DNA from 2 places in the Bradyrhizobium barranii subsp. barranii genome. Region 2 is predicted to be linked to the other one. Evidence: riboswitches for the same ligand, from Rfam matches in the RefSeq annotation. Region 2 holds a riboswitch; the other holds the start of a gene.

Region 1 (5,213 bases), 160 kb from region 2:
CGCCTCCGGCAGCGCCTCGCGCGTGGTGGCGTCGATCTCGGCGTAAACAAGCGTGCCGCCGAACGCGCGCCAGACCGCCTCGACGGTCGCCGGCGTCGTGGTCTCATCGAGCGCGACGCGGAGCGCGGTTTCGCCAACACCGAGGTTGATCTTCTCGGCGGTAGCGCGCGCGACGATCTCGGCGCGCTTGGCACCGGCGTCCACGCTGAGCGTGTCGAAGAAGCTATCCGACTGCGGCGCAAAGCCGAGCTTGCGTAGGCCCGCTGCGAGCACGGCGGCGCGGCGATGCACGTTGCGCGCGATCTGCGCAAGCCCCTCGGGGCCGTGATAGACCGCGTACATCGAGGCGATCACGGCGAGCAGCACCTGCGCGGTGCAGATGTTGGAGGTCGCCTTCTCGCGGCGGATGTGCTGCTCGCGGGTCTGCAGCGCGAGGCGATAGGCCGGCATCCCGCGCGAGTCCACGGAGAGGCCGACGATGCGGCCGGGCAGCGAGCGCTTCAGCGCATCGCGCACCGCCATATAGGCCGCGTGCGGGCCGCCATAACCCATCGGCACGCCAAAACGTTGCGCCGAGCCGATCGCGATGTCGGCGCCAAGCTCGCCGGGCGAGGCGAGCAGCGTCAGAGCCAGGAGATCGGCGGCAACGATCGCGAGCGCGCCCTTGGCCTTCAACGTCGCGATCGCGGGCCTGAGGTCATGCACGGCGCCCGAGGAGCCCGGATATTGCAGCAGCGCACCGAGCACGTCTGATTTGTCGAGATCGGCGAGGGGATCGCCGACGATCAGGGGCCAGCCCAGCGGCTCGGCGCGGGTGCGCATCACCGCCAGCGTCTGCGGATGCACGTCCTTGTCGACGAAGAAGGCTTTTGCTTCGACCCGCGAGTGGCGCTCCGCGAGCGCCATGGCTTCGGCCGCGGCGGTCGCCTCGTCGAGCAGCGAGGCGTTGGCGACGTCGAGCCCGGTGAGGTCGCAGATCATGGTCTGGAAGTTGAGCAGCGCCTCCAGCCGGCCCTGGCTGATCTCGGGCTGATAGGGCGTGTAGGCCGTGTACCAGGCCGGGTTCTCCAAAATGTTGCGCTGGATCACCGCGGGCAAAACCGTGCCGGAATAGCCCTGGCCGATCAGCGAGGTGAAGACCTGGTTCTCTCGCGCGAGCTCGGCCATGTGCGCGATCGCCTCGGTCTCGCTCAAGGGCTTGCCGAGATCGAGCGGAGCGGTCTGCCGGATCGAGGCCGGCAGCGTCTCCGCCATCAGGGCGTCGACGCTCTTGGCGCCGACGGCCTCCAGCATGGCGGTGACGTCGCGCGCCGACGGGCCGATGTGGCGGCGAACGAAGGTGGCGGCGGCGTCGCCATTGGATTTGCGGTGCGCGGTCATCATGGGTCCTCGCTTTAGATTTCGCTGTCGCCGTCATGCCCCGCGAAGGCGGGGCATCCAGTAAACGCAGGCGTCACGGCTTGAGCCGAGAAGCCGCGGCGTACTGGATCACCCGCCCCAGTGCGCAGTGCGCACAAGGCGGGTGATGACACCGAATATGAGGTCAGAGTTCGCTTCATCTCACGCCGTATGTGCCTTGTAGGCGGCCTCATCCATGAGGCCGCCGAGCTCGCTCTTGTCGGCCATTCTGATCTTGAAGAACCACGCCTTGCCTTGCGCGTCCGAGTTGACCAGCGCCGGCTCGGCGGCGAGCGCGTCGTTGGTCTCGAGCACTTCGCCGGTGACAGGCGCGTAGACGTCGGAGGCGGCCTTCACCGATTCCACGACGGCGGCGGCTTCCGCCTTCTTCAGGCTGCGGCCGACCTTCGGCAACTCGACGAATACGACGTCGCCGAGCTGCGACTGCGCGTAGTCGGTGATGCCGACGGTGGCGACATCGCCGTCGATGGCCAGCCATTCGTGGTCGGAGGTGTACAGCGTCGTGGTCATTTTCTCAGTCCTCAGCGTTTGTAGGTGTTTTTCACGAAAGGCATGGCGGCGACCGTGAGCGGCAGCCGCTGGCCGCGCACTTCGGCGAAGAGTTTTGTATCGAGCGCGCTCGATGCCGTGGGCACATAGCCCATCGCGACCGGCGCATTCAGGCTCGGGCCGAAGCCGCCCGAGGTGACCTTTCCGATCGGCTCGCCGCCGGCGTCATCCGCAAACAGCAGCGCGCCCTCGCGCACCGGCGCGCGGCCTTCCGTGCGCAGGCCGACGCGGCGGCGGCTTGCGCCGTGATCGAAATGAGCGAGGATCGCATCAGTGCCGGGAAAGCCGCCGGTGCGCGCGCCGCCGCTGCGGCGGCTCTTCTGCACCGACCATTCCAGCGCGGCCTCGACCGGCGTGGTGGCGGTGTCGATGTCGTGGCCGTAGAGGCAGAGCCCGGCTTCCAGCCGCAGGCTGTCGCGGGCCCCTAAGCCGATCGGCATCACATCGGGATTGTCCAGCAGCGTTTTGGCGAGGCGCTCGGCATCGGCCGCGGGGACCGAAATCTCGAACCCGTCCTCGCCGGTGTAGCCGGAGCGCGAGACGAAGCAGTCGAGACCGGCGACCTTGTGCGGGCCGGCATCCATGAACTTCATGGAGGGGGCCTCTGCACACAATTTCGCCAGCGCGGCTTCTGCCTTCGGGCCCTGCAGCGCGATCAGGGCGCGGTCTTGAAGCGAATCGATGATGCAGTCGTCCGAGAGATGCGCGCGCAGATGCGCTTCGTCCGCTTCCTTGCAGGCGGCGTTGACGACCAGGAACAGGTGGTCGCCGAAATTGGCGACCATCAGATCGTCGAGAATCCCGCCGTCCGGATTGGTGAACTGGGCATAGCGCTGCCGTCCCGGGGCAATCGCCACGATATCCTGCGGCACCAGCCGTTCCAGCGCGCGGGCAGCGTCCTCGACCTTGCCCGACTTCGGCCGAAGCGCGAGCTGGCCCATATGGGAGACGTCGAACAGGCCGGCGGAGGAACGGGTATGGAGGTGCTCTTTCAGGACGCCCGCGGGGTACTGAACGGGCATGTCATAGCCCGCGAACGGCACCATCTTGCCGCCGAGGGAGACATGAAGCCCATGAAGGGGCGTACGTTTGAGGGAATCTTGGTCGTCGCGCGCAAGCATCACGGGGCCCTCGGCGGTTCCCCGGGGACGATTCCCCGGTAGCAACCAGTCGAAGCCCCATCTGTCGCTGTGCCTGAGAGTATTATCCCGTCGGCGGACGTCGTCCGGGCTATGCCCGTCGGCGCCTCTTTCCAGATGTCGTCAAAGCCACGCGGTCCTTTTGCCTGAGAGTTTCCGGGGCGGTTGCTCCTTCGGCGCCGGCACCAAAGCCGGTCTCTCCCGACGTGGCCGTACGATACAGATGGGTACAGACCACAGCCCGGCCAAGCCTGTCAACGCGCACCTGGCGGCTTTCAACGGGATTGCAAACGGGATTGCGCGCCTGCGGCAACTCACTGATCTCCTTGCACAGTTTCTGGACAGCGCAGCTGGCCTTGTCTAAAAGCGCTTTGACCCGCAGATATCAGCCCAAATGCCCGGTTTGGATGGCGTATCGCGGGTCCAAGCACACCCGATTGGATGAACATGAGCGGCGTCAACGAGATCAGGTCGACCTTTCTGAACTTCTTTGCCGAGAACGGCCACGAGATCGTGTCGTCCTCGCCATTGGTGCCGCGCAACGATCCGACGTTGATGTTCACCAATGCCGGCATGGTGCAGTTCAAGAACGTCTTCACCGGCGTCGAGAAGCGGCCCTATCAGCGCGCCACCACGTCGCAGAAATGCGTGCGCGCCGGCGGCAAGCACAACGACCTCGACAATGTCGGCTACACCGCGCGCCATCTCACCTTCTTCGAGATGCTCGGCAACTTCTCGTTCGGCGACTATTTCAAGGAGCGCGCGATCGAGCTGGCCTGGACCCTGATCACCCGGGAGTTCGGGCTGAAAAAGGACAAGCTGCTCGTCACCGTCTACCACACCGACGACGAGGCGGCCGGCCTGTGGAAGAAGATCGCCGGCTTCTCCGACGACCGCATCATCCGTATCCCGACCTCGGACAATTTCTGGGCGATGGGCGACACCGGGCCGTGCGGCCCGTGCTCGGAGATCTTCATCGACCGCGGCGAGCACATCTGGGGCGGACCTCCGGGCTCGCCGGAAGAGGACGGCGACCGCTTCCTCGAATTCTGGAATCTCGTGTTCATGCAGTACGAGCAGGTGACGAAGGAGGAGCGCGTGGATCTGCCGCGTCCCTCGATCGACACCGGCATGGGGCTGGAGCGCATGGCCTGCATCATGCAGGGCGTCGACAGCGTGTTCGAGACCGACCTGTTCCGCCATCTGATCGATGCGACCGCGTCCGCGCTCGGCAGCGGGCCGAACGAGCAGACCGTCGCCTCGTTCCGCGTCATCGCCGACCATCTGCGCTCCTCCGCCTTCCTGGTCGCGGATGGCGTGCTGCCCTCGAACGAGGGCCGCGGCTATGTGCTGCGCCGGATCATGCGCCGCGCGATGCGCCATGCGCAGTTGCTCGGCGCCAAGGAGCCGTTGATGCATCGCCTGGTCTGGGCGCTGGTGCGCGAGATGGGCCAAGCCTATCCCGACCTGATGCGCGCTGAAAACCTGATCGAGGAAACGCTGCGGCTGGAAGAGACCCGCTTCCGCAAGACGCTGGTGCGCGGCCTTGCCATCCTCGACGAGAAGAGCGCGTCGCTGAAAAAGGGCGACATGTTCGACGGCGACGTCGCCTTCACGCTGTACGACACCTACGGCTTCCCGCTGGATCTGACGCAGGACGCGCTGAAGTCGCGCGGCATCGGCGTCGACCAGGCCTCCTTCACCGACGCGATGGAGCGCCAGAAGGCCAAGGCGCGCGAGTCCTGGAAGGGTTCGGGCGAGGCGGCGTCCGAAGCGATCTGGTTCCCGCTGCGCGAGAAGCTCGGGGCCACCGAATTCCTGGGCTACGAGACCGAGACCGCCGAGGGCGTGGTGACCGCGCTGGTCAAGGACGGCAAGGAAGCCACAAGCCTCAAGGCCGGAGACACTGGTGCGATCGTGCTGAACCAGACGCCGTTCTATGCGGAGTCCGGCGGTCAGGTCGGCGACACCGGCGTGCTGACCGGCGAGGGCGGCATCAAGTTCCGCGTCACCGACACGCAGAAGAAGCTCGGCGATTTCTTCGTTCACGTCGGCACCGTGGAGAGCGGCGAGCTGAAGCTCGGCACTGCGCTGCAGCTCGAGGTC
Region 2 (5,213 bases):
CGGCATCGCCATGAGGCCGTCCATGACGCGCATCAGGACGGCATCGACCAGCTTGAAGAAGCCGGAGACGAGGCCGATCGCAAGACCGATGACGATCGACAGGATCGCCGAGCCGATGCCGATCAGGAGCGAGATGCGGCCGCCATAGATGACGCGCGACAAGAGGTCACGGCCATAGGCGTCGGTGCCGAGCAGGAACTGCGCCGAGGCCGGCTTCAGCCGCTGCGAGGGCGCAAGCTGGACCGGATCGTGCGGCGCGATCAGCGGCGCCAGGATCGAGACCAGCACGATCAACGCGAGCAGGATCGTGGCCGCCGCGATGATCGGCGTCGAGGTGAGGAATCCGAAACGCGGCCGCAGCGGCGACGTGATCGGAATGGACGACTGGGGAAGGCTATCGACGGACATTTTTGTTGTTATCCTTAGCCCTAGTACCGGATCCGGGGATCGAGCAGCGTGTAGGCGACGTCGATCAGGAGATTGACGACGACATAGATCAGCGACGTCAGCAGGATCATCGCCTGGATGACTGGGTAGTCGCGCGCCAACACCGCGTCCACCGTGAGGCGGCCGATGCCGGGGATGTTGAACACGCTCTCGGTGACGACGACGCCGGAGATCAGCAGCGCAAAGCCGGTGCCGATCACGGTGATAACGGGCACCGCGGCATTGCGCAGCGCATGGCGCATCATCACGGCGACCTCGTTGATGCCCTTGGCGCGGGCGGTGCGGACGTAGTCCTCACCAAGCACGTCGAGCATCGCCGCACGCGTCATGCGCGCGATCAGCGCGATGTAGATGAAGGAGAGCGCGCAGGTCGGCAGGATGATGCGTTCGAAGAACGGTCCAAAGCCGTTGAAGATGCTGCGGAAGCCCTGCACCGGCCCCCAGCGAAGGTCGATCGCGAAGACCTCGATAAGGAGATAGCCGACCACGAACACCGGCACGGAGAAGCCGAGCACGGAGAGGCCCATCACGAAACGATCGATCCAGGTGCCGTGCTTCCACGCCGCGATGACGCCCAGGGGCACGGCGACGATGACGGCCAGAATGATTGTCGAGAGCGCGATCGAGATCGACGGCTCGACGCGCTGGCTGATCATCTTCATGACTGGCAGGTTGGAGATCAGCGACGTCCCGAGATCGCCGTGCAGCAGCTTGTTCACCCAGGTGATGAATTGCACGATCAGCGGCTCGTTGAGGCCGAGCGAGTCGCGGATGCGTTCCAGCCGTTCCGGCGTCGCGTTATCGCCGGCGAGAATGGCGGCGGGATCGCCCGGCGTCAGCCGCAGCAGCAGGAAGACGAACAGTGCGACGACGCCCATCACGGGCACCGCGGCCAGAACGCGGCGAATGAGATAACCTAGCATGCACCTATCTCCGGCTGCGGAACTTGTGGGGCCGGGAGGCCCCCGTGGAATCGGTTCTGTCTATCATGCACGCCTGTCACTCGGGCTGGAAAGCCGGCCGTGGAAGCCGACGTTTCGGGGCAAATTGTGTGCCAAGGGCAGGGCGGTCGCAAGGGGCCGCCGAGCCTCCGATATCGACCACTCAGGATGCATGACGGAACTCGCAGAGTGAGGGGGCGGTCGGCGGTGCGTTGAGCCCGCGCCAGCCGTCGATGGTCCCGGCAATCATCTGCGCGGTCGCGGCCGACAAGGTCCAGCCGAGATGGCCGTGGCCGGTGTTGAAGAACACGCCCGGCATCCGTCCTGCGCGCACCACCGGCATCATGTTCGGCATCATCGGCCGCAGCCCGGCCCAGGGCACGACCTTGGACGTTTCGACGCCGGGGAAGTTGCTGCGCACCCAGTCGACCAGCGGCTGCACGCGGTCAGCGCGGATGTCGCGGTTGAAGTCGTTGAACTCGGCGGTGCCTGCGACGCGGAAACGATCCGCGCCGAGCCGGCTGGTGACGATTTTTGCGGCTTCGTCGAGCAGGCTCACGGTCGGCGTCGCATTGCGGCTTGCGGCAGTGTCGAGCTGCACGGTGATCGAATAGCCCTTCACCGGATAGACGTTGACGCGCTCGTCGAGCAGGGCGGCGAAGTGACGGCTGGCCACGCCGGCGCAGATCACGACGCCATCCGCCTTCAGCATGCCGCGCGCGGATGCGACAGTGTCGCTGGCCGAAAGATCAGCCCAGCCGATGACGAAGCCGCCACCTGCCTGGGCAATGGAATCGATGTTGACTTCGTGGATAAAGGTCGCGCCGCGCCGCTTGCAGGCTTCCGCAAGTCCACGCGTGAACTTGTGGATATCGCCCGTCGCATCCGACGGCGTGTAGAAGCCGCCAAAATAGTCCTTGCGCAGCGTCGGCTCGATGGCGCGGATCTCCTCCGGCGTCACCGGGCGGCGATCGAGCCCGCCTTCCTTCAATAGCGCATTGACCTGCAGTCCGGATTCAAAACCCTTCTTGTCGTGATAGATGTGCAGAATGCCGCGGCGTTCGAGATCGAAGTCGATGCCTTCGCGCTCCGCGATCTCGAACAGATGCTTGCGGGCTTCGATCGCGAGCCGCGTGGTCTGAACCGTGTTGGCGCGGTAGTTGCCGATATTGGCGACGAACTCGCTCATCCACGAATATTTGTGCCAGTTCGGCCGCGGGTTCATTAGCAGCGGCGCATCGCGCCGGAACATCCAGCGCAGGCCCTTCAGGATCGTGGCGATGCTGTTCCACACCTCGGCATTGCTGGCGGAGAGCTGTCCGCCATTGGCGAAGGACGTCTCCATCGCGGCGTAGCGGTGCTTGTCGACCACCGTCACCTTGTATCCGCGTTCGAGCAGGGCATAGGCGGTCGTTACGCCGGTGATGCCGGCGCCGATGATGGCGATATGGGTCATGGCAGGTTCGGGGCTCCCGTGAGTTAGAGTCGGCTAACCGCCGGCCAAAGGCCGTTGGCGGCGCCCCATCTGTCACGGTTACCTGAGAGCTTGATCCGGCGCGGACCTCGGCGAGGTCAGCTCCGGACTATCCCCTTCGGTGGACGTCACGATCCCAAGATCGTGCCGCCTCTCTCCAGATCGTCCTGACGATACGGTCCTTTTGCCTGAGAGTTTCCGGGGCGGTTGCTCCGTCGGCGCCGCAACGAAAGCCTGAACTCTCGTTGCGATCTCTCCCGCATCGTCGCGTGGACAATCGAGCAGTACGATGCGCCTCATTTTTAGACAAGGCTAAATTTAAACCGCGACTGCCAACGCATTGTGCAGTGCAAAGTTGATTCAATTTACTCCAGCGTCGCCAGCAAGCCCGCCATCAGGCGCCCGCGCTCGACCAGGCTCTCGACCTCGATGAATTCTTCCAGCGTGTGGCCGTTGCCGCCGCGCACGCCGAGGCCGTCGAGCGTCAGGATGCCCATCGCGCCGGTAAAGTTGCCGTCGGAGCCGCCGCCGGAGCTCGCATGCGGTAGCTCAGTGCCGAGCGATTTGGCGATGCCGCGCGCCTTTTCATACAGCGCCATGGTGCCGGCATCGGGCTCCCATACGGGGCGCGTGACGCCGCGCGTCACCTTGAACGTGACATCATTGGACGTGCCCGACAGCGCCAGCATTCGCTCGACGCCGCGGTCGAGATCGGCCTGGCGCTTGGCCATGGACAGCGCCTCGCCGGTGGCGGTCGTGGCAACGCAATTGACCCATTGTCCGCCGTGCACGACGCCGACAGAGAAGGTGCAGTCCTCCGTCGTCATCGCGTCGATGGCGAGGATCTGCCGCGCCATCTCGCGGATCGCCGAGCGTCCGGCCGACAATGTCGCGCCGGCATGGCTCGGCCGGCCCGTCGCTTCCAGATTGAAACGCGCGATGGCGTAACGTCCGGTGGTGACACCGTTGTCGGCGCGGCCCGGTTCGGGCACCAGCACATATTTGTTGCGCGCGGCTTCCGCCTCGATGAGGTCTCGCGTCGAGGGCGTGCCGACTTCCTCGTCGGGCGTAAACAGCACGGTGATCGGCAGCGGCGTGGTGAAGGAAGCGCGTGCCAGCTGCCGGATCGCTTCCAGCGAGAGATAGTTGCCGCCCTTCATGTCGTAGATGCCGGGGCCGTAGCACTTGTTGCCCTCGCGCCGCCATTTCAGCTTCTCGATGGTGCCGACCGGGTGGACGGTATCCATGTGGCCGGCGATCAGGATGCCCGGCTCGCCCTGTTTCGGATGCGGAAAGCGCGCGCGGATCACGCCGCCGAAGCCCTGTCGGCCGCCGATGCGTTCGATCGTCGCACCCATGATCGCCATATCCCGCGCTGCGATATCGAGCATGCGGTTGACGGCACCCGCGTCCCAGGTCGGGCTCTCGCATTCCACCCAGGTGCGCAGGCCCTCAAGCATCGCCTCGGAATCGAAGGGAAGATTGGCTGGATTCATCTTAATGTCTCTCAAGCTTCGAAAGATGGAACGCGCATTGCATTGGCGCGGACGGGACTGGCGGAAAGCGTTGTAGAGCCAAACCGATCTTTGTGGAGCCCGTGAGCGCGCCGCTTGGGGCTGCAGCGAAACCGGATTGACGCGCTCAGCACTGTCTGCAAGTCTCGAAAGACAAAGGCATCGCATGAGGTTAGTTCGCCTAAAGAACGAACCGAATGCTCAACCAATAACCTGCCTTTGAACAGTTTCACGTCAGGAGAAACTTTTATGTTGAGCTTGATGCGCCGGGGGCGTCGCGCGTTCGCCTCCACACTTGCGCTATCGGTCGTTGCGCTTTCGACGGCGATGGCCTCGCCTGTACTTGCCGCCGCCAGCAAGACCATCACCGCGGTGATGCATTCGGATCTGCGCATCATCGATCCGATTTTCACCACCGCCTACATCACGCGTGACCATGGCTACATGGTCTACGACACGCTGATCGCGACGGACTCGAACTTCAAGATCCAGCCGCAGATGGCGGACTGGAAGATCTCCGACGACAAGCTCACCTACACCTTCACGCTGCGCGACGGCCTGAAGTGGCACGACGGTACGCCGGTGACGGCGGAAGACTGCGCCGCTTCGCTGAAGCGCTGGGCCGCGGTCGACGGCATGGGCCAGCAGATGATGCAGTTTACTGCGAGCATCGAGGCGACCGACCCCAAGACGATCACGCTGAAGCTGAAGGAGCCCTACGGCCTCGTGCTCGAATCCATCGGCAAGCCGTCCTCGCGCGTCGCCTTCATGATGCCGAAGCGTCTCGCCGAAACGCCGCCGGACAAGCAGATCCCCGAGCAGATCGGCTCCGGCCCG

Evidence for each region. A riboswitch is a leader RNA that binds a small molecule or an ion and turns the genes downstream of it on or off. The one in region 2 is predicted to bind glycine.
Region 1: it holds a riboswitch for glycine, as region 2 does, so the genes downstream of both, gcvT (glycine cleavage system aminomethyltransferase GcvT) here and J4G43_RS33490 (D-amino acid dehydrogenase) in region 2, are expected to answer to the same signal.

What each region holds. Positions count from the first base shown of each region.
Region 1 is NZ_CP086136.1:7,000,251-7,005,463, reverse strand. It holds gene gcvP (aminomethyl-transferring glycine dehydrogenase) at 1-1,380, opposite strand, end outside; gene gcvH (glycine cleavage system protein GcvH) at 1,561-1,929, opposite strand; gene gcvT (glycine cleavage system aminomethyltransferase GcvT) at 1,941-3,089, opposite strand; glycine riboswitch at 3,233-3,321, opposite strand; gene alaS (alanine--tRNA ligase) at 3,555-5,213, shown strand, end outside.
Region 2 is NZ_CP086136.1:6,841,548-6,846,760, reverse strand. It holds gene J4G43_RS33500 (ABC transporter permease) at 1-408, opposite strand, end outside; gene J4G43_RS33495 (ABC transporter permease) at 429-1,370, opposite strand; gene J4G43_RS33490 (D-amino acid dehydrogenase) at 1,552-2,844, opposite strand; glycine riboswitch at 2,912-3,025, opposite strand; glycine riboswitch at 3,029-3,132, opposite strand; gene J4G43_RS33485 (M20/M25/M40 family metallo-hydrolase) at 3,228-4,358, opposite strand; gene J4G43_RS33480 (ABC transporter substrate-binding protein) at 4,626-5,213, shown strand, end outside.